2 regions of the Sphingobium sp. TA15 genome follow, and region 2 is predicted to be linked to the other one. Evidence: riboswitches for the same ligand, from Rfam matches in the RefSeq annotation. Region 2 holds a riboswitch; the other holds the start of a gene.
The links. A riboswitch is a leader RNA that binds a small molecule or an ion and turns the genes downstream of it on or off. The one in region 2 is predicted to bind cobalamin.
Positions count from the first base shown of each region.

Region 1: linked by a shared signal. The riboswitch ahead of Sj15T_RS10635 (TonB-dependent receptor) and the one ahead of Sj15T_RS19020 (DUF1636 domain-containing protein) in region 2 are both predicted to bind cobalamin.

Region 1 is NZ_AP025355.1:2,132,296-2,147,308, reverse strand. It holds gene Sj15T_RS10665 (nitrate/nitrite transporter) at 339-1,595, shown strand; gene nirB (nitrite reductase large subunit NirB) at 1,888-4,419, shown strand; gene nirD (nitrite reductase small subunit NirD) at 4,425-4,760, shown strand; gene Sj15T_RS10650 (nitrate reductase) at 4,891-7,497, shown strand; gene cobA (uroporphyrinogen-III C-methyltransferase) at 7,484-8,266, shown strand; gene Sj15T_RS10640 (molybdenum cofactor guanylyltransferase) at 8,345-8,884, opposite strand; cobalamin riboswitch at 8,964-9,178, shown strand; gene Sj15T_RS10635 (TonB-dependent receptor) at 9,350-11,170, shown strand; gene Sj15T_RS10630 (ABC transporter substrate-binding protein) at 11,178-12,053, opposite strand; gene Sj15T_RS10625 (iron ABC transporter permease) at 12,149-13,144, shown strand; gene Sj15T_RS10620 (ABC transporter ATP-binding protein) at 13,138-13,917, shown strand; gene Sj15T_RS10615 (penicillin-binding protein activator) at 13,955-15,013, opposite strand, start outside.
Region 2 is NZ_AP025356.1:398,937-413,949, reverse strand. It holds gene Sj15T_RS19030 (acetyl-CoA C-acyltransferase) at 1-436, opposite strand, end outside; gene Sj15T_RS19025 (MgtC/SapB family protein) at 587-1,219, opposite strand; cobalamin riboswitch at 1,212-1,403, shown strand; gene Sj15T_RS19020 (DUF1636 domain-containing protein) at 1,595-2,002, shown strand; gene cobT (nicotinate-nucleotide--dimethylbenzimidazole phosphoribosyltransferase) at 1,999-3,015, shown strand; gene Sj15T_RS19010 (histidine phosphatase family protein) at 3,012-3,575, shown strand; gene Sj15T_RS19005 (adenosylcobinamide-GDP ribazoletransferase) at 3,572-4,282, shown strand; gene Sj15T_RS19000 (aminotransferase class I/II-fold pyridoxal phosphate-dependent enzyme) at 4,279-5,256, shown strand; gene cbiB (adenosylcobinamide-phosphate synthase CbiB) at 5,249-6,184, shown strand; gene cobU (bifunctional adenosylcobinamide kinase/adenosylcobinamide-phosphate guanylyltransferase) at 6,190-6,693, shown strand; gene Sj15T_RS18985 (efflux transporter outer membrane subunit) at 6,727-8,103, opposite strand; gene Sj15T_RS18980 (efflux RND transporter permease subunit) at 8,100-11,243, opposite strand; gene Sj15T_RS18975 (efflux RND transporter periplasmic adaptor subunit) at 11,256-12,386, opposite strand; gene Sj15T_RS18970 (response regulator transcription factor) at 12,629-13,357, shown strand; gene Sj15T_RS18965 (ATP-binding protein) at 13,376-14,746, shown strand.

The sequences.
Region 1 (15,013 bases), on a different replicon from region 2:
CCCGCTGCCTTGGACGAGGCGCGGCACTTAGAAGGAAAGCGGGACCCCGGGTCAAGCCCGGGGTGACGGAAAACTGATGACTGCTATTGGCCATTTTCCGACCTGCGGCGTAACTCCCCTCTGCTTCCCGAAATTTTGTGCCTTGCAACATAGGTCGAATCGCGAGATAATATCGGAGTCGCGCGACGAGGCGCGTTTTCCGGGATGAGGCCTTCCCAAGGTCGGGATCGCGTTCTCCCTTCGATTCTACAGCAAAGCCGCTGGCCGGATTTCGCAAGGAGCGAGGTCCGGAAGCGGCTTTTTTCATGCCCATTTCATAAAGATTGAGGGACGACATCATGGCAACTGCTTATTGGGAGCGCCCGGAGGGCCAGGCTCCGGAGGCTGAGGGGGAAACCGGCCAGACCAGCTTCTGGAAGGCCGGGCACACGCCCACTCTTGTCGCCGCCTTCCTTTATTTCGACCTGGCTTTCATGGTGTGGGTGCTGCTGGGGCCGCTGGCGCCCTCCATCTCCAAGACGCTGGGCCTGACTCCGGCGGAAAAGGGCCTGATGGTTGCCGTTCCCACGCTGGCGGGCGCCGTGCTGCGCGTCGTCAACGGCCTGCTGGTTGACCGGATCGGCTGCAAGCAGGCGGGCGCGATCAGCCAGGCGATCGTCATCCTTGGCCTCTTCACCGCCTGGTCCATGGGCGTCGACAGCTTCGCGGGCACGCTGGCGCTGGGCGTCATACTGGGCTTTGCGGGGGCCAGCTTCGCCATCGCGCTGCCGCTCGCCAGCCGCTGGTATCCCGCCGAACATCAGGGCAAGGCCATGGGCCTCGCCGGCATGGGCAATTCGGGCACGGTGCTGGCGTCGCTGTTCGCGCCGATGCTGGCCAAGCTGTTCGGCTGGAACGCGGTGCTTGGCCTGGCCTGCATTCCGCTGACCATCGTCTTCATCCTGTACATGATCATGGCGAAGAACGCGCCGGACGCGCCCGCGCCCAAGAAGCTGGTCGATTATTTCCACCCGCTGAAAAGCGCCGACGCCTGGTGGCTGATGGGCTTTTATTCGGTGACCTTCGGCGGCTTCGTGGGGCTTGCCGCCTCGCTGCCCATCTATTTCACCGACCAGTTCGGCCTGACGCCGGTGGTCGCGGGCTATTGCACGGCGGGCTGCGTCTTCGCCGGGTCGCTGGTGCGCCCGATGGGCGGGGCGCTGGCGGACCGGATCGGCGGCGTCAAGGCGCTGATGATGGTCTATGTCGCCGCCGCCCTGGCCCTGGCGGGCGTCGCCTATGCACCGACGCTGTTTTCCGCCCTTGGCCTGTTCGTCGCGGCGATGCTGGCGCTGGGCGTCGGCAACGGCGCGGTCTTCCAACTCGTGCCCCAGCGGTTCCAGGCGGAAATCGGCGTCATGACCGGCCTGGTCGGCATGGCGGGCGGCATTGGCGGCTTCTATCTCGCCTCGTCGCTGGGCATCGCCAAGCAGTTCACCGGCAGCTTCGCGCCCGGCTTCCTGATCTTCGCGGGCCTGGCGCTGGTCGCGTTTCTCGGCATCTCGCTGGTCCGCGCCCGCTGGCGCGCCACCTGGACCAGCGCGGCGCGCATCTGATCGGTCAAGGAGAGGGAGGCGGCGGCCCGCGCAGGCCGCCGCCCTTTTCGCGCCTGCGATAGGGCGCATGGACGGCGAAACGAAAATACATCGTTCTGCGAGGAATCGCTTGACGCGAATCGCCAAAAGCCTATGCTGCAATGCAAAGGACAGGGTTGTCCTTCTTCCATAGCCGCGATGGTCCAGGGACGGACGATCAAGGCGCTTATGATGGCAAGGCCGCCATCCAGACCCTCCGGTTTCAAAGACCGAGGGTCCGGATGGCGGCCTTTTTCTTTTCTGGAGTCGAGGGATGGATTTTCAGAACAACGGACCGGAAACGGCCAGCGAAGAACAACGCTTCGCGCCGTCCCAAGATGTTCGGGAACATCTGGTGGTCGTGGGCAACGGCATGGCCGGCTGCCGCGCCGTCGAGGAACTGCTGGCGCGGGACAAGGACCGCTATCGCGTCACCATCTTCGGCGCGGAACCCTATGTGAACTATAACCGCATCATGCTCTCCCCGGTGCTGGCCGGGGAAAAGAGCTTCGACGACATCATCATCAACGGCCGCGACTGGTACAAAGACAATGGTATCGAACTGATCGCGGGCGACCCCGTGACGGCCATCGACCGCGCCGCCAGGACCGTCACGAGCCAATCGGGTCGCACCGTCGGCTATGACAAGCTGCTGATCGCGACGGGTTCGGACCCCTTCATCATCCCGGTTCCGGGGAAGGATCTGCCCGGCGTGATCAGCTTCCGCGACATGAAGGATGTCGACACCATGCTGGCCGCCGCCGAAGCCGGCAAGGCTTTGGGGGGCGGCCACGCAGTCGTGATCGGCGGCGGCCTGCTGGGGCTGGAGGCCGCGCATGGCCTCACCCTGCGCGGCATGAAGGTCACGGTCATCCACCTCATGGACACGCTGATGGAGCGGCAGCTCGACGAGGCGGCGGGCTGGCTGTTGAAGTCGGCGCTGGAAGGGCGCGGCCAGACCATCCTGACCGGCGCCAACACCGAAGCCATCTATGGCGACGGCAAGGTCGAGGGCGTCCGCCTGAAGGACGGCCGCGAAATCCCGGCCAGCCTTGTCGTCATGGCGGTGGGCATCCGCCCCTCGACCGCTCTCGCCCGCGAAGCCGGGCTGGAGGTCAATCGCGGCATCAAGGTCGACGATCATATGGTGACCAGCGACCCGGACGTGCTGGCGGTCGGCGAATGCGTCGAGCATGACGGCAATGTCTATGGCCTGGTCGCGCCGCTGTGGGACATGTGCCGCAGCCTGGCGGACGGGCTGACCGACCGGCATAGCGGCTACAGGGGGTCGGTCACCTCCACCAAGCTCAAGGTCGCGGGTCTGGACGTCTTCTCCGCCGGGGACTTTTCCGGCGGCGAGGGGTGCGAGGACATCGTCCTGCGCGACGCGTCTCGCGGCGTCTACAAGCGCGTCGTCGTCAGGGACGACCGGATCGTGGGCGCCGTGCTCTATGGCGACACGGCGGACGGCGGCTGGTATTTCGACCTGCTGAAGCGCGAGGAGGATGTCAGCGAAATCCGCGACCTGCTGATCTTCGGCCAGGCCTTCGCCTCCGGAGGGGGCGCGCTGGACCCTAAGGCGGCCGTTGCGGCGCTCTCGGACGATGCCGAGATTTGCGGCTGCAACGGCGTAGCCAAGGGCCAGGTCGTCGCCTGCATCGAAAAGGGCGCATGCAGCCTGGACGCGGTGCGCGCCACCTGCAAGGCGTCGGCAAGCTGCGGAAGCTGCACCGGCCTTGTCGAAAACCTGCTGAGCGTCGTGCTGGGCGAGGAGGTTCAGTCCGGCCCCAAGACCCTATGCAAATGCACCAGCTTCACCCATGACGATGTCCGCCGGGAGATCGTGGCGCAGAATATGCGCTCCATCCCGGAGGTGATGCAGTTGCTGCACTGGTCGACGCCGGACGGCTGCTCCTCCTGCCGCCCCGCGCTCAACTATTATCTGCTCTGCGCGCTGCCCGGCGAATATCAGGACGACCAGCAGAGCCGCTTCGTCAATGAGCGCATGCACGCCAACATCCAGAAGGACGGCACCTATTCGGTGGTGCCGCGCATGTGGGGCGGCCTCACCAACCCGCGCGAACTGCGCGCCATCGCCGATGTGGTCGAGAAATATGACGCCCCGATGGTGAAGGTGACGGGCGGCCAGCGCCTCGACATCTTCGGCATCAGGAAGGAAGACCTGCCCGCCGTCTGGGCGGACCTCAACGCCGCGGGCATGGTTTCGGGCCATGCCTATGGCAAGTCGCTGCGCACGGTGAAGACCTGCGTCGGGTCCGAATGGTGCCGCTTCGGCACGCAGGATTCGACCGGCCTCGGCGTCAAGATAGAGCGGATGACCTGGGGATCGTGGATGCCCCACAAGTTCAAGATCGCGGCGTCGGGCTGCCCCCGCAACTGCGCGGAAGCAACGATCAAGGACTTCGGCGTGGTCTGCGTGGATTCGGGCTATGAACTGCATGTCGGCGGCAATGGCGGCATCCATGTCCGCGCCACCGACCTGCTGTGCAAGGTCTCGACCGAGCAGGAGGCGCTGGATTATTGCGCCGCCTTCATCCAGCTCTACCGCGAGGAAGCCCGCTATCTGGAGCGCACCGCGCCCTGGATCGAGCGCGTCGGCGTCGATTATGTGAAGCGGCGGATCGTCGAGGACGAAGCGGGCCGCGAGGCGCTGCGCAGCCGCTTCCTCTATTCGCAGAGCTTCTCCCAGGAAGACCCTTGGGCGCAGCGCGCGGCCGGTGCGGACAGCGAACTGCACCAGCACCTCGAACCCCCAATGCCCTTTGGCGCCATCGCCGCGGAGTGAACCACATGACCGACTGGATCGACATCGGAACGCTGGCCGACATTCCCCAGCGCGGCGCCCGCACGGTGCGGATTGCCGGACAGAAGGAAATCGCCGTCTTCCGCACCGGCGACGACCATGTCTTCGCGCTGGTCAACGAATGCCCGCACAAGAAAGGCCCGCTGAGCCAGGGCATCGTCCACGGCCACAGCGTCGCCTGCCCGCTGCACAACTGGAACATCGCGCTCAAGACGGGCGAGGCGCAGGGCAATGACGAGGGCTGCACCCCGACCGTCGCGGTCAAGCAGGAGGGCGGCCGCATCCTGATCGCCCGCCCGGCCTCGCTCAAGGCGGCTGCATGAAGGTCAGTCTCCTTTCTCCCCTCCCTTTCAAGGGAGGAGCCGGGGGTGGGTGCGCCGCGCCCGCGGCGCCCGCGACGGTAGTGCTGCAGGCTCCCACCCACCCCAACCCCTCCCTTGAAAGGGAGGGGCTATGACAAGTGTCCGCACCACCTGCGCCTATTGCGGCGTCGGCTGCGGCATTTCGGCCACGCCGACCGGGCCGCGCTCGGCCGACATCAAGGGCGATGAGGCGCATCCCGCCAATGCCGGCCGCCTCTGCTCCAAGGGCACGCATCTGGGCGAAACGGTGGGCCTGACGGGGCGCCTGCTGCACCCGATGATCGGCAACAGGCGCGCAAGCTGGGACAAGGCGCTGGACCTGGTGGCGCGGAAATTCCGCGAAACCATCGACCGCCACGGTCCCGACAGCGTGGCCTTCTACGTCTCCGGTCAATTGATGACCGAGGATTATTATGTCGCCAACAAGCTGATGAAGGGCTTTATCGGCTCGGCGAACATCGACACCAACAGCCGCCTCTGCATGTCGAGCGCGGTCGCCGGGCACAATCGCGCCTTTGGCGAGGATGTGGTGCCCGCCAGCTATGACGATCTGGACGAAGCGGACCTGATCGTGCTGGTCGGCTCCAACACCGCATGGTGCCACCCCATCGTCTACCAGCGCATCCAGGCGGCCCGCGCCGCGCGCGGGACGAAGCTCGTCGTCATCGATCCGCGCCGCACCGAAAGCTGCGAAGGCGCGGACCTGCATCTGCCGGTGAAGCCCGGCACCGACGTCGCCCTGATGAACGGCCTGCTCGCTTGGGTAGCGGCGGAGGGCGCCACCGACCCCGCCTTCCTCGCCGATCATGTCAGCGCGCCCGAAGATTTCTGGGATCATGTCCGCGACGGGCACGACCTCTGGACGACGGCGAAGACCTGCGACATCGCGCCCGCGCTGCTGGAGCAATTCTACAAGCTGTTCGCCGCCACGCCGCGCACCGTCACGCTGTTCAGCCAGGGCATCAACCAGTCGATCCGCGGCACCGACCAGGTGAACGCGATCATCAACGTCCACCTCGCCACCGGCCGCATCGGCAAGCCGGGCGCCGCGCCCTTCTCGATCACCGGCCAGCCCAACGCCATGGGCGGCCGCGAAGTCGGCGGCCTTGCCTCCAGCCTTGCCGCCCATATGGATTTCGCGCCGGAAAATGTGGAGCGGGTGGGCCGCTTCTGGGCCGCCCCCGCCATGGCCACCAAGCCGGGCCTGAAAGCCGTCGACCTGTTCCGCGCCATCAACGAAGGCCGGATCAAGGCGCTCTGGATCATGGCGACCAACCCCGCCGTCTCCATGCCCGATGCGGGCCGCGTGCGCGAAGCGCTGGAGGCGATCCCCTTCCTCGTCGTGTCGGACATCATGGCCGACACCGACAGCAGCACGCATGCCCATGTCCGCCTGCCCGCCGCCGGATGGGGGGAAAAGGACGGCACCGTCACCAATTCGGACCGCACGATCAGCCGCCAGCGACCCTTCCTGCCGCTGCCGGAAGAGGCGAAGCCGGACTGGTGGATCGTCAAGGAAGTCGCCCGCCGCATGGGATGGCGCAGCGCCTTCGCCTATGACCGGCCTGCGGACATCTGGCGCGAACATGCGCGCCTGACCGCCTATCGGAATGACGGGGAGCGGCTGCTCAACCTGCGCTCCCATGCGACCATCGGCAATGACGCCTATGACGCCATGGAGCCGTTCCGCTGGGGCGGCACGCCCTTCGCCGACGGTCGCTTCCCGACGCCGGATGGCAAGGCGCGACTGGTCCTGACCAGGCAGATGGAGGTTCAGGAGCCGCTGCGGGACTGGCCGATGACGCTCAACACCGGGCGTTACCGCGACCAGTGGCACACGATGAGCCGCACCGGCCTGTCTCCGAAACTCGCGCGCCATCGCGAGGAGCCGCAGGTCGAAATCCATCCCAAGGACGCCGAGGCGCTGGGCATCGTCGACCGCGATCTCGCCCGCGTCCAGACGGCGCAGGGCAACAGCATCTTCCGCGTCAGCCTGAGCGAAGGCCAGCGCCCCGGCGAGATCTTCACGCCGATCCACTGGACCGACCGGATGTCGAGCGGCGGCCGCACCGGCCTGCTCCCCCGTCCGCTGGTCGATCCGCATTCAGGCCAGCCCGGCTTCAAATCCACCCCGGCCAGCGTCGAGAAGGTCGCGACCGAGTGGAGCGGTTTCCTCATCCTGCGCGGCGATGAGCCGGCGAAGCTGCCCTGCCTCTGGTCCACCCGGATCACCGTTCCGGGCGGCGCGCTATACGAGATCGCCGGCAATGGCGATCCGGCCCGCCTCGACGCCTTCCTTCCGAAGGGCGACCGGGTGGAGGCCATGGACGCCTCCCGCGGCACCCGGCGCGTCGCGACCATCGGCGAGGGCAGGCTGAACGGCGTGCTGTTCGTGACGCGCACCGGCCTGCTGCCGTCGCGCGACTGGCTGATCGGCCAGTTGCAGGCAGAGGGGGTCGGCGGCTCCGTCCTCGCGGCGCGGGGGCCGGGCAGCCAGCCGGAAAAGGGTGCGACCGTCTGCGTCTGCTTCGACATCGGGTTGAACCAGATCGTCGCCGCCATCCGCGAGCAGGATCTGGTCGACGTCGCCGCCATCGGCAAGGCGCTGGGGGCGGGGACCAATTGCGGATCGTGCCGCCCCGCGCTCGCCAACATCCTCACCCGGACATCGCAGGAGACGCTTCATGCAGCCGAATGAGCTTATCGCCCCGGGCGAGGTCTGGCTGGTGGGCGCAGGCCCCGGCGATCCGGACCTGCTGACCCGCAAGGCCGAAAAGCTGATCGCGGCGGCGGAGATCGTCTTCCACGACGCGCTGGTGGGGCCGGGGGTGCTGGGCCTGATCCCGCAGGGCGTCGAGCGGGTCAGCGTCGGCAAACGCTCCGGCCGCCACAGCAAGGCGCAGGAAAGCATCAACGACCTGCTGCTGGCGGCGGCGAAGGCGGGCAAGCGCGTCGTCCGCCTGAAGGGCGGCGACCCCTCGGTCTTCGGCCGCTCGGCGGAGGAGATGGAGCATCTGGCGGAGGCGGGCGTTGCCGTGCGCATCTGCCCCGGCATCACCACGGCCAGCGCGGCGGCGGCGAGCGGCCATGCCTCGCTCACCCTGCGCGGCGTGGCGCGGGGGCTGACGCTGGTGACGGCGCATCTGAAGGCGGGCGAGCCGCTGAAGCTCGACTGGGAAGCGCTGGCCCGGCCGGGCGGCACGCTGGGCATCTATATGGGCCGCGCCGCTGCCGGAGAAATCAGCCGCTCCCTGATCGCCGCCGGGCGCGATCCGGAGACGCCGGTGATGGTGGCGGTCAATGTCTCGCTCCCCAATGAGCGGTTGATCCGGGGCAAGCTGTCGGCGCTGGCCTTTCTGGTGGCGACGATCAGCGACGAAGACCCGACCCTGCTGCTGATCGGAGAAGCGGTGGCGGGGACAAATCTCCCCGCCGACATGGCCGCAAGCGCCTCTATCACGGTCTGACGTACATCTCCTCCGTTCGGGCTGAGCCTGTCGAAGCCCTCTTCTTCTCCTCAAGAGAAGCCGAACCCTTGGACAGGCTCAGCCCAATCGGGGAAAAGTGAACCGCTCCAGATCCTCCGGCCGGTTGATATTGGGCAGCACGAACTCCGGCCGCTCCACGATCCGCGCCCCGACCCGCTCCAGCCAGCCATGGATCGACCGGCTATTCTCCTCGGCCAGATGCGCATCCAGCTCTCCCGCCAATGAAGCGGGCCAGAATCCGGCCAGTTGCTGCCCCTTCAGGATCGCCGCGCCATCCCCGATCAAGGCCTGCGCCAACCCGTCCGGATAGACCGGAACGTCGCACCCCGTCGTCAGCACCGCGTCATAACCCTGCGCCGCCGCATGATGCAGCGCGGCGTTCAGCCCCCCTAACGGTCCCATGTCCGCCGCCGGCCGGTCCGCCAGCCCGGTCATTCCCGGAACGTGCCGCCCGCAAATCACGACCGTCTCGACATGCGCGCCCAGCGCCGCCGCCGCATGATCCAGCAATGTCCGCCCATCGAGCATCGCCAAGGCCTTGTCGCTGCCGAAGCGGCTGGATCGTCCCCCGGCCAGAACCGCGCCCAGCAATCGCATTCCGTCCCTCCTCATGCCGCTTGGCATTGTCCTCGCTTTCCCTTATGGCGCGCGGCGCGGGCGGGGACAAACCCTCGCGCGCAAAGAAGATCGCGCCGGTGCCCTCAAAGGGCTGAAAACGGGAATGCGGTGCGGACGGGAAACCGTCCTATTCCGCGGCTGTCCCTGCAACTGTAAGCGGTGAGCGCGATGCACTTCGGTCCATGGACCGGCCACTGGACGCAAGTCCGGGAAGGCGTGCATCGCTGCATTGACCCGCGAGCCAGGAGACCTGCCGGCGCATGGTCGCTCTTGCCCTGGCCCAGGGGTTGGCCATGGCACGGTGTTTTCCGTCTGAGCGACGAAGCGGCGCAGGGCCGCATCGGTGCGGGGGAGGGCACTGGCGTCGACTTCCCCCTGCGCCGACCGCGATGAGCGGATGCCCTGAGCCATGAAGTCGCAGCGACGCTCAGGGAAACAGATATAATGTTGAAAGCCACCATCTCTCTTGCCGCTTTGCTCGCGGCCGCGCCCGCCCTCGCCGCCGATGATGACGAGATCATCGTCACCGCGCTGGGCATCGAGCAGCCCCGCGACGAGGTCGGCCAGGCCGTCACCGTCATCGACGCCGAAACCATCCGCACCCGCCAGAGCGTCAGCGTCGTCGACCTGCTGGCCACCACGCCGGGCGTGCGCTTCAACCGCAGCGGCAGCCTGGGCGGAGTGACCGGCGTTTCGCTGCGCGGCGCGGAAACGACGCAGACGCTGGTGCTGATCGACGGGGTCAAGGTCAACGACACCAGCGGCATCGGCGACATGTACGATTTCGGCAATCTGCTGACCGGCAATATCCGGCGGATCGAAATTTTGCGGGGGTCCAACTCCATCGCCTATGGCAGCCAGGCGGTCGGCGGCGTCGTCAACGTCATGACCGGCACGCCTGCCGCCGGTTTCGCGGGCAACGCGTCGGTCGATTACGGCTATAGCGACACGCTGAACGCCAAGGCGGACGTTTCGGGCGGCAGCGGCATCGCATCGGGCGGCGTCGGCATCGCCTATTTCAACACCGACGGCATTTCCTCCGCCGCCAACGGCGCGGAAAAGGACGGCTATGAGAATATCGCCGCCAATGCCAAGCTGAAGCTGGCCTTCACCGATACGCTCAGCCTCGACCTGCGCGGCTATTATATCCATGCCGATCTGGATACCGACAACGGCGTGTTGGACAGCACGGCGGACACTTCCAAATCCGATCAATATGTCGGCTATGCTGGGCTGAACCTGGCGCTGTTCGACGGCAGGCTCACCAACCGGGCGGCCGTGACCTGGTTCCGCATGGACCGCGACTATACATCCGCATTCGGCCCCTATGGCTATTCGGGCACCAATCTGCGCTTCGAATATGAGGGCGTCTATCAGCCGGTCGATCAGGCGAAGCTGGTCTTCGGCTATGAACATGAACGGCCCGATTACGACTTCTCCGGCTTCGGCTCGACCGAAAGCCACCGGGCCGATATGGACAGCGTCTATGCGCTGGCCATCGTGAAGCCGGTCGCCGGCCTGTCGCTGACCGCCGGCGCGCGGCATGACGATCACAGCCAGTTCGGCGGCGCTACCACCTTCGGCGCCAATGCCAACTACACGCCCAACGCCGGCGCGACCAATATCCGCATGAGCTATGGCGAGGGGTTCAAGGCCCCTTCGCTCTACCAGCTTTACGGCGCCGACGTCGGCAATGCGGGCCTGCGTCCGGAGCGGTCGAAAAGCTACGACATCGGCTTCGACCAAAGGCTGGACGGCGACCGGGCGATCCTGTCCGTCACAGCCTTCCGCCGCGATACGAAGGACCAGATCAATTACGACTATTCGATCGGCCTTTACGGCGGGTACAATAATCTGGACCGCACCCGCGCCAAGGGGGTGGAGGCGATGCTGGCTCTGAAGCCTGTCGATGCGTTGACCGTCACCGCCGCCTACAGCCATGTCGATGCGCGCGACCGCAATACCGACGCCCGGCTGCCGCGCCGCGCCGCCGATGCGGTCAGCGTTTCGGCGGACTATGTCTGGCCCTTCGGCCTGTCGACCGGCGCGACGGTGACGATGGTGGGCGACAGCTTCAACGATGCGACCAACGCGATCCGGCTGGACGGCTATGCCGTGACAGACGTGCGGGCATCCTTCCCGATCCGGGAGAATCTGGAGATCTACGGCCGCATCGACAATCTGACCGATGAGAAATATGCCACGGTCCATGGCTATGGCACCTATGGCCGGTCGGCCTTCGGCGGCGTGCGTGTGCGCTTCTGAAAATAACCTAATGGCGCGGCGCGGCGTTCACCCGCACCGCGCCCTTGCGCACGGCTCCGTCAAGCTGCGCCATGCCCTTGTGCGCAGCGCCGTCAAGCTGCGCAGCGATGCTCCGCGCCGCATCGACATAGGCGGGGCCGCCGCACACCGTCCACGCCTGGGGCACGCGGATGCGCGGGATGGCGCGCAATATGGGATGGCGCAGCATCTCCGTCCCCTGATCGACCACCTCTTCGCTGCCGCTCTCCACGATCAGCCAGTCCGGGCGGGCGGCGATCATCTCCTCCAGCGACAGTTGCGACAGCGCCGGCTTGCCCAGCCTGCCCGCCAGATTGACCAGCCCCACGCGCCGCATCAGGTCGTCGACCAGCGTGCCGGTGCCGGTCATATAGCCGCGCCGTTGATAATAGGCCGCTACGCCCCGACGCTTCGGACGGGGCAGGGCGGCGAGGTCGCGATTCATGGCCCGGATCAGCGCTTCGCCCCGTTCGGTATGGCCGACCGCCGCCGCCACCTGACGGATCTGCTGGAGGATCATGGGATAGCTGTCGGCGCTCGCCAGCCCCAAAGTCCGCCATCGGCCCGGAGGCGCGCCGACGACGCTGCCGCCGGAAGGAAAGCCGATCAGCAGGTCGGGCCGCAGCGCCAGCACTTCCTCCGCCGGGCGCTTGAGCGTGCGGAAGGCGCGGGCCTTGCCGACCGCCGCCGACAGTTCCGGGTCGTGGCCATAGGGGCTGAGCGCCGCGATCTGCGCCGGGTCGGCCAAAGCGAGCACATATTGATCGGCGCAGGTGTTGAGCGACACGATGCGCCGGGGTTGGGCGGGCGCCGCGCCGGTCAGGGCCAGGGCGCAGAACGCTGTAAAGATTATTCTGCGCCGCACGCTGCTGCTCCCGGATTGTGCCTCAACAAACCACCGTGCTCCTGCCTTCGCAGGAGCACGGCACGCTGTAGCAAGCAACGAAGGCCGCGCAAGCCATGAGCGTCCGCCGTCACCCCTTGCTGATCCCCGCGCTGACGGCGCTGGCGCTGCTGGCCGCCCTTGCTTCCCTCACTCTTGGCGCGGTTCCGCTCTCCCCGGCGCGCATCTTCGCCGTCCTCGGCGGCGGCGGCGATGACATCGCCAGCGCCATCCTTCTCGACCTGCGCCTGCCCCGCATGCTGCTTGGCCTGATCGTCGGCGCGATGCTCGGGCTGGCGGGCGCGGCGCTTCAGGGCTATCTGCGCAATCCGCTGGCCGAACCTTCGGTCCTGGGGGCATCCAACTGCGCCGCGCTGGGCGCGGTCGGCGCGCTCTATTTCGGGCTGGCGCAGGTGCATCCGCTGGCGCTTCCGGCGCTCGCCATCCTCACCAGCCTGATCGGCATCGGCGCGCTGTTCCTGCTGGCCGGCCCTGCCGAAAGCCCGCTCACCCTGATCCTCGCCGGCATCGCCATCGCGACGCTGGCAGGGGCGGGGATCAGCCTGTCGCTGAACCTGTCGCCCAATCCCTTCGCCGCCATGGAGATCATGAGCTGGCTGATGGGCAGCCTTGAAAACCGCGCCTACGGCCATGTCTGGATCGCGCTGCCCTGCGTGGCGGTCGGCGCTGCGTTGCTGATCGCGGACGGACGGACGCTGGACGCGCTGACGCTGGGCGAAGATGGCGCGCAGGCGCTGGGCATCGACCTGCGCCGGGCGCGGCTGCGGCTGATGCTGGGCGTCGCCATCGGCGTGGGCGGCGCGGTGGCGGTGTCCGGGGCGATCGGCTTCGTCGGGCTGATCGTGCCGCATCTGGTGCGGCCGCTGACCGACCGTTCGCCCTCCGCGATCCTGCTGCCCTCCATGCTGGGCGGGGCGGCGCTGCTGACGCTGGCGGACATCGGCGTGCGGCTGATACCCACCAGCAGCGAACTCAAGCTGGGGGTGCTGACGGCCTTGCTGGGCGTGCCCGTCTTCCTGATCTACCTGATGCGGGAGCGGCGGCTATGGTGACGATCCGCGCGCAGGGGCTTTCCGTCCGTCTCGGCCGTCATCCGGCGGTGAACGGCATCGACCTTCATCTGGAGCCGGGACAGCTTGTCGGCATTATCGGCCCCAATGGCGCGGGCAAGTCGACGCTGATCCGGGCGATGCTGGGCCTGATCAAGCGGGAAAGCGGCTCGGTGCTGATCGACGGCGTGGACAGCGCGCGTCTAACCCGGCGGGAAATCGCCAGGCGCATCGCCTATCTGCCGCAGGGCCAGAGCCTGCACTGGCCGCTGGCGGTGGAGCGACTGGTGGCGCTGGGCCGGATGCCGCATCTGGGGCCTTTGTCCCGCCTTTCCTTGGAGGACGAAGCGCTGATCGACGCCGCGCTGGCCCGAGCCGATGCGCTGCATCTGAAGGGGCGGGTGGCGACCGAACTGTCCGGCGGCGAGCGCGCCCGCGTGCTGCTGGCCCGGGCGCTGGCGGTCGGCGCCCCCGCGCTGATCGCGGACGAGCCTCTGGCCGCGCTCGATCCGGGGCATCAGATCGACGTCATGGACCTGCTGAAGGCGGAGGCGCGGGCGGGATCGCTGGTCGTCACCGTGCTGCACGATCTCGGCATGGCGGCGCGTTATTGCGACCGGCTGGTGCTGATGGATCGCGGTTCGCCGGTGGCGGACGGCCCGCCGCTGGAGGTGCTGACGGAGCGGAATCTCGCCCAAGTGTACGGCATTGTAGCGCGCATCGAGGCAGACGGAAAGTGGCCGCTGATCCTGCCCGTGGGGCGAGTCAAAAGCTGAACTCCCTGTCGTTCCAGCGAGAAGCGGGGAGGCGCCCTTACTCCGCAAAAGACCGGGGCGCCGGAGCCACCACCGTGAACGCTCCCGCGCCGATCTCCGACACTTCCAGCGCCCGTTCCGCAATGCCGTCGCGGCCGAAGCGGAACGCCCCGTCGATCCCGGCAAAGCCCCCCGCATCGCGCAGCCGCGCCGCCGGGAAGGTCGTGCCCGGCTTCCAGTCGCGGGCAATCCGCACCGTCAGCAGCACCGAATCATAACCCAAAGCCGACAGCCGGAACGGCGCATTGCCGTAACGCGCCCGATATTTGGTCGCGAGCTGGCTGTAGAGCCCATCCGAAACGCTGGCGAACCACGCGCCGCGCAGCACGGGGCTGGACGCCAGGCCGCTGTCCGTATTCCACAATTCGGTGCCCAGCAGCCGCGCCGTAGCGCCGCCATTCTTCCGCACGATCGGCGCGACCTGCATCGCCACGCGGCCGCTGTCCGCGATCAGCAGCGCGTCATAGCTGGAGGACGCCTGCAATTTCCTGACCGCCGCCGTGATGGAGGCGGCGCTGCGGTCGAATGTCTGCATCGACACCACGGTTGCGCCCGCGCCCTCGACTGCGCGCAGCAGGGCTGTGCCCGACCGCTCGCCATAGACGCCCTTGGGCACCAGCGCGGCGAATTTGGACAGGCCCTTGCCCTTGGCGAATTCCACCACCCGCTCGATCGACTGGTTGGGGTTGTAGCCCATGATGTAGACGCCGTTTCCGGCGACGCTGGTGTCGTTGGAGAAGCTGATCACCGGCACGTTCGCCCGTGCCGCGATGGGTCCGACGATCCGCGCATCCTCCGCCAGCAACGGCCCCAGGATCAGCTTGTTGCCGTCCGCCAGCGCCTTGTTCGCCGCCGCCGCCGCGCCCACGCCGGTGTCATAGGTGGTGATGCGCACCTTGTCGGCCTTGGTGTCCAGCAGTGCCAGCGTGGTCGCATTGGCGATGGACTGGCCGACGCCCGCATTGGGACCGCTCATCGGCACCAGCAGCGCGACGCGGTGGCGCAGCGTGTCGGTGGGCAGGCCCTCGGTCACTTCGGGGCCGGTCTGCGTCGGGCC
Region 2 (15,013 bases):
TCATCATCGTGTCGATGATCCGATCATGGCCGATGCGCGCGCCGGAGCGATGCTTGGGCAGCGCATAGGGCGCGTTGGTCATGCTCTCCATGCCGCCGGCGACGACAATGTCCACCGTCCCGGCGCTCAGCGCTTCGGCCGCCATGATCGCGGCCTGCATGCCCGAACCGCACATCTTGTTGACCGTGGTCGCTTCGACGGATTGAGGCAGGCCCGCGCCCAGCGCCGCCTGCCGCGCTGGCGCCTGGCCAAGCGCGGCGGGCAGGACGCAGCCCATATAGATGCGGTCTATGGCTTCCGGCGCGGCGCCGGAGCGTTCGACCGCCGCCTTGACCGCGACGGCGCCCAGTTCCGGGGCGGAGACGCTGGCCAGTGCGCCCTGAAAACCGCCCATGGGCGTCCGGGCATAGCCGGCGATGATGATGTCCTTGTTCATTTTTCTTTCCTCAGGCGCCTGGGCAGGTTCCGGACGGGGCGAAGCGCCGCGTCGCAGGCGAATCGCAACCCTGATTTTCCATTCGCATCGGTTCGCTCTTTTCCTATACCGCCGGGCGCATAGCCAGGGAAGGCGGCGCGGATTTGCCGTTCAACCCTCGCGATCCCGGACCACGGAACCGCGCCGGTTGGGCATGGCGTCGCCCTCCAGCCTGTCCGCCTTGCGGCTTCGCCGGGCGATGCGCTTTTCGACCAGGAGGAGCAAGGAAAGCAGCATCAGCGCGATCAGCGATCCGACGAGCACGAGCACATATTGGCCCGCCCCCGCCGTGATGCCGACGGCCGCGGCCATCCACAGGCTGGCGGCCGTGGTCATGTTGCGCACATCCCCGCCGCGCACGAAGATAAGGCCGCCCGCAATGAAGCCGATCGCCTGGGCAAGTCCCTGAACCACGCGGATCGGATCCCCGTCCGGGTGCACTTCCACCAATTCTAGCGCCGACAGCGTCAGCATGGCCGAACTCAGCGACACCAGGCCATGGGTGCGCAGGCCCGCATCATGGCCGTTGCGTTCCCGCTCGAAGCCCAGGGCAAGGCCGAGCAGCGTCGCAAGGACAAGGCGGACGAGCGTGGTACCGAAATCGTTGGCCAACATGGCCATGAAACCCGCGAAGGGCGGCTGCCGTTCCCTCCAGGACGGACGGAAGCGGAAGCCGAGGCCCGACCGCGTCGCCACCCTGCCATTTCCGGCCTTGCGATTGATCGAAGCCGGCTTTATCAGCACTGGCGCGACAGGTTCCCTGCAAGGGGATGAAAAGGGAAGTCGGGTGAAATGCCCGCGCTGCCCCTGCAACTGTAAGCGGCGAGCCTTCCGGCCATCGCGCCATTGAACCGACAGGGTTTCGAGAAGGCGGCCGGACAGCATCGACCCGCGAGCCAGGAGACCTGCCTGACGCCGTCGTTCTTCGACCGGACAGGGTGTGCCGGGCGAACGGGGGTCTCCTCGCCGAGCGACAGCCATCGCCTTGCCGGTGCGACCGCGCGGGGGGAGTCCTGTCGCCTGCCTGGTGCCGGCCCGTCCTCCCTTGCCCGGTTCCCGATGGGGCACATGCCGCCGGGCTGGAGGATGTGGAATGACTGATTTGCGGGGCCATTGCTGATGCTGCGGGCTGTCGGGCCTGGGGCGTCGGTGGTCGTCTGTTCGACCTGCCGTCTTTCGGCGGAGCAGCGGGAGGATGCGGCAGGGCGGCGAGGCGGCGCCCTGCTGGTCGAGGCGCTTCACAGGGTTCGCGACGGCGATCCCGCCTATGCGGCGGTCGCGGTGCAGGACATGCCCTGCCTCTTCGCCTGCGATCGCCATTGCGCGGTGCATGTGCGCGGGACCGGAAAGGTCGGCTATGTGCTGGGCGACTTCACCCCCGATGAGGAAGCCGCGCGGGCGATACTGGACTATGCGGCGCGCCACGCCGAAAGCGAGGAGGGCGTGGTGCGCTATGCCGACTGGCCGCAGGGGGTGAAGGGGCATTTCATCGTCCGCACGCCGCCCGACGGCTTCGTCTGTTCATGATCCGCTTCGTCGACCGGGCCGCCTTTGCCGCCGCTCTGGCGGAGCTTCCCGCCCCCGACGCAGGCGCTGCCGCAGCGGCGGCGGAGCGGCAGCGGGTGCTGACGAAGCCCGCCGGTTCGCTGGGGCGGCTGGAGGAGATCGCCCTGTTCATGGCGGGCTGGCAGCGGCGGGAACGGCCCCGGGCGGAGCGCATCCGCGCCGCTATCTTCGCGGGGAATCATGGCGTTGCGGCGCGGGGCGTCAGCGCCTTCCCGGCAGGGGTCACGGCGCAGATGGTGGCCAATTTCCGTCATGGCGGCGCGGCGATCAACGCGCTGGCCCAGGCCTGCGGCGCGGAACTGGCCGTCGTCGCGCTCGATCTGGAACGGCCGACCGGCGACATCTGCGCGGAGGCGGCCATGAGCGAGGCGGATTGCCTGAGCGCGATCAATGCCGGAGCGGCGGCGGCGGAAGAGGGCCTCGACCTGCTGTTGCCGGGCGAGATGGGCATTGCCAACAGCACGCCGGCGGCGGCGCTCTGCGCGCAGGCCTTTGGGGGTGCGGCGGCCCATTGGGTGGGGCGCGGGACAGGCGTGGATGGCGAGGGGCTGGCGCGCAAGGCCGATGCGGTATCGCTGGCGCTCGCCCTGCACGGGGCGCATTGCGCCGACGCCTTCGAAACCTTGCGGAGGCTGGGCGGGCGAGAGATCGCGGCGCTGGCGGGCGCGGTGCTGGCGGCGCGGATGCTGCGCGTGCCGGTCATGCTGGACGGGTTCATAGGCTGCGCGGCGGTCGCGCCGCTGGCGAAGGATAATCCGGCGATCGTCGACCATTGCATGGCCGCCCATATGTCGGCGGAGGCAGGGCATGAGCGCCTGCTGGCCGCTCTGGCGCTGGAGCCGTTGCTGCGGCTTGACATGCGGCTGGGCGAGGGGAGCGGCGCCGCGGTCGCCGCGCAGATCGTGCGATCCGCCCTGGCCGCGCATGGGGGCATGGCGAGCTTTGCCGAAGCGGCCGTGGCCGGCGCGCTGTGAACGCCTTTCCGCTCCACCTGATGCGCCATGGCGCGCCACAGCTTGCCGGACGGTTGCTCGGCCATCTGGACGCTCCGCCGGAGGCGGAGGGGATCGCCCTCTGCGTCGATCGGGCGCGGCATCTGGATTTCGCGCGAGTGGTGACGTCCGACCTCGCCAGGGCGCGGACGCCGGGCGCGGCGATCGCGGCGGAGCGGGACGTGGAGTTGGGCGTCGATCCGCGCTGGCGGGAACTGCATTTCGGGGATTGGGAGGGAGCCGACCCTACGCGCCTTCCGGCGGAGGATCTTGCCCGCTTCTGGGACGATCCGGACGGATTTCCCCCGCCTGGGGGTGAAAGCTGGACCGACCTATGCAATCGGATCGGGGACGGGCTGGCCGCGCTGGGCGAGCCGGTTCTGGTGGTCTGCCATGCCGGGGCGATCCGGGCGGCGCTGTCTGTGCTGTGCGGCTTCGACGCGCGGCGGGGCTGGGCGGTGGACCTGCCTTATGGCGCGGTGCTGAGCCTGCGGATCTGGCCCGAAGGACCGTCGGGGCAGATTACGGGCCTGATCGCATGAAGAGGCTGGTGCTGGCCCTGCAATTGATGACGCGCCTGCCTTTGCCCGCGCAGCATGTCGATGAGCGGGATTTCGCCGCCGCCGTCCGCTGGCTGCCCGCAACGGGCATCGCCGTCGGCCTGGCGGTCGCGGGCGGGGTCGGGCTGGGCATGCGGATCGACCCCTGGGCGGGCGCTCTTTTCGGCCTGGTTGCCTGGGTGGCCGTGACCGGGGCGCTGCATCTCGACGGATTGGGCGACATAGCGGATGCGGCGGGGGCGGCGCATGGCGACCGGACGCGCCTGTCCGCCGTCCTCGCCGATCCGCATGTCGGCAGCTTCGGCGTGGTCGCCATCGGTCTGCAATTGCTGGCCAAGCTGGTGCTGTTGCGGCTGTGGCTGGAGAGTTTTTCGCCATGGATGCTGGCGGCCGTGGCGATGGTGGCGCGCATCGGGCCTTTATTCTGGACGCGCTGGCTGCCCCCGCTCCACGAGGGACTGGCGAGCCGTTTTCGGGCCGGATGGCGGGCGGAGGCGTTTATCCTCTGGTCGATGCTGGCTCTGGCGGCGAGTTATCGGGCGCCCGCCCTTCTCGCGGCGGTTCCGTTGATCCCGCTTTGGGGCCTTTGGCTGCGGTCCCGGATCGGCGGCATCTCCGGGGATGGGCATGGCGCCGGCATCGAATTGCTGGAGAGCGCCCTGCTGCTGGCGATGGTGGCGGCGCGATGAGTGGTTTCGCCTGGCATGGCGGCCGCCTGGCGGAAGCCCGCGCCGTCTATGGCGGGAAGGAGTGGATCGACCTTTCGACCGGAATCAGCCCCTTCCCATGGCCGGGGGCCGATCATCTGGCCGTCGACTGGCGGCATTTGCCCGATCCGCGCGATCTGGCGGCGATGGAGGCGGCGGCCGCCGCCTGTTTCGGGGTAGATCCCGACCATCTTTGCACCCTGCCGGGCAGCGAGGCGGGATTGCGGCTGGTGGGGCGGATGCTGGACATGCCCGCTCGCTGGCTCGTCCCCAGCTATCGCACCCATGCGGAGATTTTCGCGCAAGGGGCCCCGTTGCCCGATGGGGAAGAACCGCCTCGCGAAGCGGTGGCCCTGCTGCTGGCCAACCCAAATAATCCCGACGGCCGCATCCTGCCGCCTGCGCGCCTGCTGCAATGGCTGGCCGGGCTGGAAGAGGGCGGAGGATGGCTGATCGTCGACGAAGCCTATGCCGACGCTGTGCCTTCATGCAGCCTGGCGTGCGAAGTGGGTGACGGGCGGCGGCTGATCCTGTTGCGGTCCTTCGGCAAATTCTTCGGGCTGGCCGGCGTCAGGTTGGGCTTTCTGCTTGGGCCGCGAGAGGTCGTCGCGCGGGCGCGGCGGATGCTGGGGGAATGGCCGGTTTCCGCGGCAGCCATCGCGTTCGGCGGCGCTGCCTATCGCGATCGGAGTTGGATCGACGCGACAGTGACGGCGCTGGGGGAGCGCGCGGCGCAACTGGATGGCGTGCTGGCGCGCCATGGGTTGGCGGCGCGGGGCGAATGCCCGCTGTTCCGCCTGGTGGAGGCGGAGGATGGCTGGACCCTGTTCGACAGGCTGGCCCGGCGTTCGATCCTGACGCGCCCCTTCGAGGAGGACCGGCGCTGGCTGCGGATCGGCCTGCCTGCCGATGCGGCGGCTCTTGCCCGCCTCGACCGGGCATTGGCCGATGGGTGAGCCGGCGGCCCTGGCGGCGCTGATGCTGGATGCGGCGCTTGGCTGGCCGGGTTGGCTGCACGCCCAGATCGGCCATCCGGTCGGCGGTTTCGCCCGGATCATCGGCGCGGCGGAACGGCGATGGAACCGGGAGGCGTGGAGCGGCCGGGTGCGTCGATGGACGGGACTCGCCCTGCTGTTGCTGTTGCTGGGCGTGGGCGGGGGCGCTGGTCTGGCGCTGGAATGGGCGATCCGCCGCTGGGGCGGGGGCACGGCCTGGCCATGGCTGGCGCTCGCCGCCTGGCCGGCGCTGGCGCAGAACAGCCTCTATGTCCATGTCGCGCCGGTGGTTCGCGCATTGGCGAAGGGGGAAATGGATGCGGCGCGGCAGGCGGTGGCCCGAATCGTCGGCCGCGACACGGCCGCGCTGGATGAAGCGGGCGTTGCGCGGGCCGGCATAGAAAGTCTGGCCGAAAGCTTCTGCGACGGCGTCGTCGCACCGCTGTTCTGGCTGCTGCTGCTCGGCCCGCCGGGCATATGGGCCTATAAGGCGGTCAACACCGCCGACAGCATGATCGGGCACAAGGAGGCGCCCTACACCGATTTCGGTTGGGCGGCGGCGCGCTTCGACGATCTCTTGAACTGGGTGCCGGCGCGGCTCTCCGGCCTGATCCTGTGCGTCGCCGGGGGTGGCGGATGGGCCGTGCTGCGGCGGGATCGCCGGAAGCATGCCTCGCCCAATGCGGGATGGCCGGAGGCCGCGATGGCCGGCGCGCTCGGCATCCGGCTGGCGGGGCCGATCCGCTATGACGGCGTGCTGCACGACAAGCCATGGATCGGGACGGGCGGGGAAGCGGACGTCCGCGCGATGAAGGCGGCGCTGCGCATCTATGTGCTCGCCTGCCTGCTGCTGTGGGGCCTCGCCGCAATCTGGGAGGGCGTCGGATGAAGAGAATGCTGGTGCTGGGCGGATGCCGGTCCGGCAAGAGCCGCTATGCGCAGGAACGCTGCGAGGCTGTCGGGAACGGGAGCCTGGCCTATATCGCGACCGCGCAGGCGTTCGACGCGGAGATGGAGGAGCGGATAGCGCGCCACCGGATCGAGCGTGGAAGTCGCTGGCTGACCATCGACGCGCCCATGGACCTGCCCGCCGCCCTGTCCGAAGCGGCCTGTCGGGCGGAGGCGATCCTGGTGGATTGCCTGACGCTGTGGCTGACGAATCTGATGCTTGCCGATGCGGACCTGGCCGGGGCCAGGGCCGTTCTGGCGGAGGCGTTGAGGGCCTGTCCCGTTCCTGTCGTGCTGGTGAGCAATGAAGTGGGCCTAGGCATCGTGCCGGACAACGCCCTGGCCCGGCGGTTCCGGGACGAGGCGGGGTGGCTGAACCAGCAGATGGCGGCCCTGTGCGAGGATGTCATGTTGATGGCCGCCGGACTGCCGCTGCGGTTGAAGGGTTAAGGACAGGCAGCGCGGGTTTGCCGGCCATGGCGATCACCCTTCCCGGAAATCCGCCCCGATGACCCGGTAGAGCAGGATGCGGTTCCTGATCATCGCCAGGTTCGTCGCGATCGCGCTCTGCTGCGCGTTGTAAAGGCTTCTCTGGCTGGTCAGGCTGTTGAGGAAAGTGTCTATGCCGGCGCGATAGCGTTCCTCGGCCAGCTTGTAGCTCCGCTGGCTGGCGAGGACCAGCCGCTGCTGCGCAGCCTGCTGCTCGTCTATCGTGCCTTCACGCGCCAGCGCGTCGGACACCTCCTGAAAGGCGGTCTGGATCGCCTTTTCATATCGGGCGAGGCTGAGGTCGCGCTGCGCCTTGCTGTAGGACAGATTGCCTCTGGCCGCGCCCCCGAAGATCGGCATGCTGGCGGAGGGCGCCGCCGACCAGGCGAAGCCGTCGCCCGTGAAAAGCGACGACAGGGCCGAACTGGCTACGCCGATGGCCGCGGTCAGGCTGATCCTCGGGAACATCGCGGCCCGCGCCGCGCCGATGTCGGCATTGGCGGCCTTCAGTTGATGTTCCGCCTGCAGCACGTCCGGCCGCTGGAGCAGCACGTCGGAGGAAAGGCCCGCCGGCACCTTCGCAACGTCGGGGGTGAGTTCCTGCAACGACCGGGGCAGCAGCGCATCTTCGACCGGCGCGCCGACCAGCAGGTCCAGCGCATTCCGGTCCTGCGCCACCTGGGTGAGGTTCGCGGCAATGTCGCTGCGCGCCTGTTCCACCGTGGTTTCGGCCTGGTGGACGTCCAGCTTGCCGATCAATCCCGCGCCGTTCAGCGACCGGGTGAGGGCGAGCGTGCGTTCGGCATTGGCCAATGTCCGGCGGGAAAGGTCCAGATAATCCTGATCGGCGGCCAAGGTCGCATAGGCCGTGGCCGTTTCCGCGATCAGGGCGATGCGGGTGGCCCGCGCCCCTTCCTCGGTCGCCAGATAGGATTCCAGCGCCGACCGGGTCAGGTTCTTCACCCGGCCGAACAGGTCGATCTCGAACGCGCTGAAGCCGATGTCGGCGCTGTAGCTGTTCTGGCGGGCGTCGTTCCGCCGGGTAAAGCCGGCTGCCGCCTCGCCCGTGACGGCGGGCAGCCGTTCGGCGCGCTGCACCCGGTAAAGGGCGCGGGCGGCCTCCACATTGGCGAGGGCGGCGCGCAGGTCGCGATTATTGTCGAGCGCTCGCCCGATCACTGTCTTCAGGCCGGCATCGCCGATCAGCGCGGTCCAGGGCAGGCCGGGTTTTTCCGTCGCCGTCGCAGGCGCATAGGCCGGGCCGCTGGGGAGGCTGGCGGGCACCGGGGGGGCGGGCCGGACATAGGTCGGCGCCATGTTGCAACCCGACAGGGCAGCCGCCGAAGCGAGGGCGCACAGGGCGCGCCTCATGCCGGAACCTCCGCAGCGGGGGCGGTGGGGGAGGGCGGGTTCTTGCGGTTGAAGATGCGCACGATCGTCAGGAAGAAGAGGGGGACGTAGAAGATGGCGAGCACGGTCGCGGTCAGCATGCCGCCGACCACCGCCGTGCCGATGGCGACGCGGCTCTGCGCGCCCGCGCCGCTCGCGATGGCGAGCGGGATGACGCCCGCGATGAAGGCCAGCGAGGTCATCAGGATCGGGCGGAAGCGCAGGCGGGCGGCCTCCAGCGCGGCGGACATGGCGTCCTTGCCCTGGAGGTAGGCCAGCTCCGCGAATTCGACGATCAGGATCGCGTTTTTGGCGGCGAGGCCCATGGTGGTGAGCAGGCCGACCTGGAAATAAATGTTGTTTTCCAGGCCCCGCAGCGTCACCGCCAGCACCGCGCCGATCAGGCCGAGCGGAATCACCAGCAGCACGGCGAGGGGGATCGACCAGCTTTCGTAGAGTGCGGCGAGGCAGAGGAACACGACCAGCACCGACAGGCCGTAGAGCAGCGGCGCCTGCCCGCCGGATAGCTGCTCCTGATAGGAAAGGCCGCTCCAGGCATAGCCGGTGCCGGGGGGAAGCTGTTTTTGCAGCCTGACCATCTCGTCCATCGCCTCGCCCGAGCTGGAGCCCGGCGCGGCCTGCCCCTGGATTTCATAGGCGGACTGGCCGTTATAGCGCGACACGGTGGTCGGCCCCATCGCCCAATGGGTGGTGGCGAAGGCGGAGAAGGGGACCATTTCCCCGGTCGCGGCAGAGCGCACCTGCCAGTTGTCGAGATCGGTGGGCAAGGCGCGGAAGGGCGCGTCGGCCTGCATATAGACGCGCTTCACCCGGCCGCGGTCGACGAAATCGTTGATATAGGTGCTGCCCCAGGCGGCGCTCAGCACATTGTCGACGCTGTTTTGGGTGAGGCCCAGGACCGCGAGCTTCTCGGAGTCGATGTCGACCTTGAGCTGCGGCGTGTCCTCCAGCGTGGCGGCGCGCACGCCCGCCAGTTTCGGACTGCCGGTCGCCGCCTTCATGAGCCGGTTGCGCATTTCGAGGAAGCGTTCGCGGCTGAGGCCGCCGGTATTCAGCAGTTCGAAGGTGAAGCCGTTGGACTGGCCCAGTCCGCGAATAGAGGGCGGCGTCGTCGCCAGCGCCTTGGCGTCGCGGATCGCGGCGAGTTGCTTCGTGGCGCGGTTCGCGATCATGGTCGCGCCGTTGGCCGCGCCCTTGCGCTTGTCCCAAGGCGCGAGGCTGACGAAGCCCTGCGCGGTATTTTCCCCCTGTCCGGCGAAGCTGAAACCCTGGGTCACGAAGATGAAGTCGACATTGTCCTTCTCGTCATTGGTGAAATAATTTTGGATCTGGTCGACGGCGGCGCTGGTGCGCGATGATTTGGCGCCGGCGGGCAAGGTGACCTGGACCATCACCTGGCCCTGGTCCTCCACCGGCAGGAAGCTGGTGGGCAGGCGCACGAACAGCAGCCAGAGCAGGCCGAGCATCGCCGCATAGCCGATCCAGAAGAGGGTTCGGCGGCCGATAAAGCCGTTCAGCCGCGTCATATAGCCATCCGTGACGCGACCGAACCAGCGGTTGAACCTGCCGGTCCAGCCGCGGTCGCGATGCTCATGCGAAACCGGCTTCAGGATCGTCGCGCAGAGCGCGGGCGAAAGGATCAGCGCCACCACCACCGACAGCAGCATGGAGGAGACGATGGTGATGGAGAATTGCCGGTAGATGACGCCCGTCGACCCGCCGAAAAAGGCCATGGGCAGCAGCACGGCGGACAGGACCAGGGCGATGCCGATCAGGGCGCTGCCGATCTCCTCCATCGACTTGATCGTGGCGTCTCGCGGGGAAAGCCCTTCCTCCTCCATGATGCGTTCGACATTCTCGACCACGACGATGGCGTCGTCGACCAGCAGGCCGATGGCCAGCACCATGCCGAACAGCGTCAGCGTGTTGATCGAATAGCCGAACAGCGCCAGCACGCCGAAAGTGCCGAGCAGCACCACCGGCACGGCGATGGCGGGCACCAGCGTCGCGCGCCAGCTTTGCAGGAAGACGAACATCACCACCACGACCAGCCCGACCGCCTCGATCAGCGTCTGGACCACTTCCTCCACCGACAGCTTGATGAAGGGCGTGGTGTCGCGCGGATAGGTGACGGTATAGCCATGCGGCAGGTCGGCCGACAGTTCCTCCACCCTGGCCTTGACCAGTTCGGCGGTCTTGAGCGCGTCGGCGCCGGGCGCGAGCTGCAGCGCCATGCCGGAGGCGGGATGGCCGTTCAGCCGCGCAGAGGAAGTGTAGCTTTCATTGCCCAGTTCGACCCGCGCCACGTCGGACAGGTGGACGACCGATCCGTCGCTCTGCGTCTTGACGATGATGTTGCGGAACTGCTCGGGCGTTTGCAGCCGGGCGCGGGCGGTGACGGTGGCGTTGAGCTGCTGCCCCTCCGGCGCGGGATCGGCGCCGATCTGGCCCGCCGACACCTCGACATTCTGGGCCGCGATGGCGCTTTGCACGTCGGACGGCATCAGCTTGACGGTGGCGAGCCTGTAGGGGTCCAGCCAGACGCGCATCGCATATTGCGATCCGAAGATCTGGGATGAACCGACGCCGTCCACGCGGGCGATGGCGTCCTGGAAATGATTGACCAGATAGTCGGAGATGTCGGCCTGCGACGCCGCGTCCGTCCTGTCGTAGAGGCCGACGACCATCAGGAAGTCGGTCTGCGACTTGGTGACGGTCAGTCCCTGCTGCTGCACGGCGTTGGGCAGCCGGCTCAGCGCCTGCTGCACCTTGTTCTGCACCTGCACCTGCGCGGTGTCGGGATCGGTGCCCTTCTTGAAGGTGACGGTGATCCGCGCCTGGCCGTTGGCCGTCGACGAGGAGGAGAAGTACATGAGGCCGTCTATGCCGGTGAGCTGCTGCTCGATCACCTGGGTGACGCTGGTCTCCACGGTTTCGGCCGCAGCGCCGGGATAGTTGGCGCTGATGTTGACGGACGGGGGAGCGATGTCCGGATATTGGGCGATAGGCAGGGTCAGCATCGCGCCCAGGCCCGCCATCATGATGCCGATGGCGATGACCCAGGCGAAGATCGGCCGTTCGATGAAAAAGCGGCTGAGCAAGGTTCCGCCCCCTTATCTCGCGGCCCGGTCGACGGGAACGGCCTTCACCGCGTCGCCCGGCTGCACCTTGTCCGTGCCCTCGACGATCAGCCTGTCGCCCCTCCGCAATCCGTCGGTGATCAGCCATTGGTCGCCCACGGCCTGCGCGGCGGTGACGGTGCGCCGCTCCACCTTGTTCCCCTTGTCCACCACCAGGGCGGTGGCGTTGCCCTTGGGATCGCGGCTGATCCCCTGCTGCGGCACCAGGATCGCGTTCGGCACGACCGATTGCGGCGCGACCACGCGCACGAACATGCCGGGCAGCAGCAGGCCGTCCGGATTGGGGAAACGGGCGCGCAGCGTGACGGTGCCGCTGTCCGGATCGACGATCGGTTCGGCGAATTCGATGCGGCCTTCCAGCGGATAATCGGTGCCGTCGTCCAGCTTCAGCCGGATCGTGGCGCTGGCGGGCAGCGCCTTGCCCGCCGCCAGCGCGCGGCGCAACTGGAGCAGCTTGGCGCTCGACTGCGTCACGTCGACGAAGATCGGGTCGAGTTGCTGGATGATGGCGAGCGGCGTCGCCTGGCTGGCCGTCACCAGCGCGCCGGGCGTCACGGCGGACCGGCCGATCCGCCCGCCGATGGGCGCCCGGACCTGCGTGAAGTTGAGGTTGATGCCAGCCGTCTGGAGCGTGGCGCGGGCCTGTTGCACGGCGGCGGCCGCCTGGCGGGCGGTGGCGATGACGTCGTCGCGGTCCTGCGCGCTCACCGCCTCGCTCTGGCCGAGCGTGCGGTAGCGGCTGGCCCTTGCCTGGGCGGCGGCGGCGGTCGCCTGCGCGCTGGCCAGGGTGGCCTGCGCCTCATCGCGGGAGGCGCGATAGAGCGAGGGATCGATCTGGTAGAGGGGCTGGCCCGCCTTCACGGTCGAACCCTCGGTGAACAGCCGCTTCTGGATGACGCCGGCGACCTGCGGCCGGACCTCCGACATCATGGTGGATGCGGTGCGGCCGGGCAGTTCGGTGGATACTGTCACGTCCTGCGTCGCCAGCGTCACCACACCGACCTCGACCGGCCCTTTTTTGGGCGCTTCCCTCTGGCCGCAGGCGGCGACCAGGACGCAAAGCGCCAAGAGGGCGGTCCGAAGGGCGGGGAGGCGGCTGGGCATGGTCGTCGGGCGGTTCCGGAATGAAGATGGGGGACTTCGCCCGGCGCAGGGGGAGGGAGGGGCGCGCCGGGCGAAGGTCGGCTCCAGTAGCTGGCGCCGACCTGCCCCTCATCCCTCTTCGCCCTGTCGCGTGGTAGAGCGACTTTTCATCCGGTTGGATCATTGTGTAGCGGATTGTATCGATATGTAACGACCGCAGCCCGAACGCAGACTTGGCCCGCGATTGCGGTTAGAAGGAGACGATGCCCGATATGCCGCCATCCCGCCCGTTCCGCGTGATCGTCGTCGACGATGACGAGGACATAAGGGGGCTGATCGTCGGCCAGCTTGCCCAGGAACATTATGAGGTGCTTGCGGCCGGCAGCCTGAGCGAACTGCACGGAATCATGGCGGCGCGGCCGGCCGACCTCATCGTGCTGGACCTCAACCTGCCCGATGGCGACGGGCTGTCGCTGTGCCGGGAATTGCGGGCGCAGGGCAGCGGCGTCCAGATCATCATGGTGACGGCGCGGGGCAGCGCCATCGACCGGGTGCTGGGGCTGGAACTGGGCGCGGACGATTATCTGACCAAGCCGTTCGAGCCGCGCGAGCTGCTGGTTCGGGTCCGCAACCTGCTGCGGCGGTCGCGCAGCGAGGATCGGGCGCGGCAGAAGGCGGCGCGGATCGCCCGCTTCGGCTCCTGGCGGCTGGACCTCTTCCAGCGACGGCTGATCGCCAGCGACGACCGGCTGATCATGCTGTCCTCCGCCGAATTCCGCTTGCTGTCCCGCTTCATAGAGGAACCCAATGTGGTGCTCTCGCGAGAGGCGCTGGTGCCTGAACGCCGGGCGACGGCGGCGTTCGACCGATCCATCGACCTCCAGGTCAGCCGGCTGCGGCAGAAACTGGCCGACAGCCCCGGCGGCGACGGCCTGATCCTGACGGTGCGCGGCGAAGGCTATGTGCTGGCGAGCACGGTGACCTATGAATGACGGGCGGATGATCGGCGCATGATGATCCCGGTCGTGGCGCGGGCGCGCAATTTCTTCCGGTCGCTGGTGGGACGGATATTCCTGCTGCTGACCGTCGGCATGACGGTGGCCGCCGTGCTGGCTCTGCTGGTGGCGGAGCAGGCCCGGCACCTCGATTTCGAACGCTGGCGCCTCCAGCGCGTGGTGGCGAGCGCGGTCGACATCGCCCAGCGGCTGAGCCACGATCCGGTGCGGATAGAGGCGATGCTGAAGGACCAGCAGATCATGGGCGCGAGGACCGCGCCGGAAGGCGTGGCGCTGGCGGACCCGGACCCCACCCTGGCGGACGCGCTGGAGGTGCGTTTCGGACCATATTCCAACCCCGAAGCGGGGCAGGTGCCGGTCGGGCTGTGCTTCCCCGCAAACAAGGTCGACCCCAATAATCGGGCGGCCGGCCTGATCGACGCGCCACGGCCCGATTGCTGGGTCGTCCGCTTCACCGACAGCACGGGCCAGCGGCGCTCGCTCGCGCTATACCTGCCGCGGGTCGCCAAGCCGCCCAGCAATCTTGCCAGGCCGATCTACCTGCTGCTGATCCTGTTGTCTTCGGCGGGGCTGGCGATCGTCGTCGCGCGCTTCGTCGCCAAGCCGCTGCGACGGCTGGAGCGGGCGGCCGAAGCCTTTTCGGTGTCAGTCGATCCGGAGGAAATCCCCGAACGCGGGCCGGAGGAGGTGCGGGCCGCGCTGTCGACCTTCAACCTGATGCAGCGTCGGGTGCGCGCCGGTTTTGCCGAGCGGACGCAGTTGCTCGCCGCGATCAGCCATGACCTTCAGACCCCGCTCACCCGCCTGCGGCTGCGGCTGGAACTGGTGGAGAATGAGGAGTTGCGGGCGCGGCTGTTGCATGATCACCAGGCGATGATGACCCTGGTGCGCGAGGGGCTGGACCTGGCGGCGAGCACCGAGGCGCAGGAGGACTGGTCGATGATCGACATCGATTCCCTGCTCACCAGCATGGCGGAGGACGCGCAGGACCTGGGATCGCCCGTTCGTTTCCTGTCGGGCTGCGGCGGCACGGTCCGCGTCAAGCCCAATGCGCTGACCCGCTGCATCAGCAACCTGGTGAACAATGCGGTGAAATATGGCGGCAGCGCCGATGTCAGTTGCATGCGGCAGGGCGGGCGCGTGCTGATCGAGGTGCGGGATCATGGGCCGGGCATCGCGCCCGATCAACTGGACCAGATGTTCGAACCCTTCACCCGCGGCGTGGCGGGGCAGCCGGGCGGGCGGCCGGGCACGGGCATTGGCCTCACCATCGCCCGATCCCTGGCGCTGAGCTTCCAGGCGTCGGTGCGGCTGGCCAACGCGCCGGAAGGGGGGCTGGTCGCGACGATCGACATGCGGGCGTAACGGCTTCGGCTTTTTACCTTGCGGCGAGGGCGCATTCCAATCTTTCTTGCTGAGAAATCTCGGCATGACAGGAGGGTTTGCGGTGGTCCCTCTCGCCCGAAGCCGATGCCTGCGGATGGAACCAACGCGGCCCTGGCGAGATTATCTCCTTTACCCTCTTCCCTCTCAAGGCCTCAGGTGACACTATGCATCAGATCGCGGCGGGGGATCGTCGCGCCGATTTGAAGACGCTGCATGGCGGCGGCGCGGCAAAGATGTTGCCGGCCG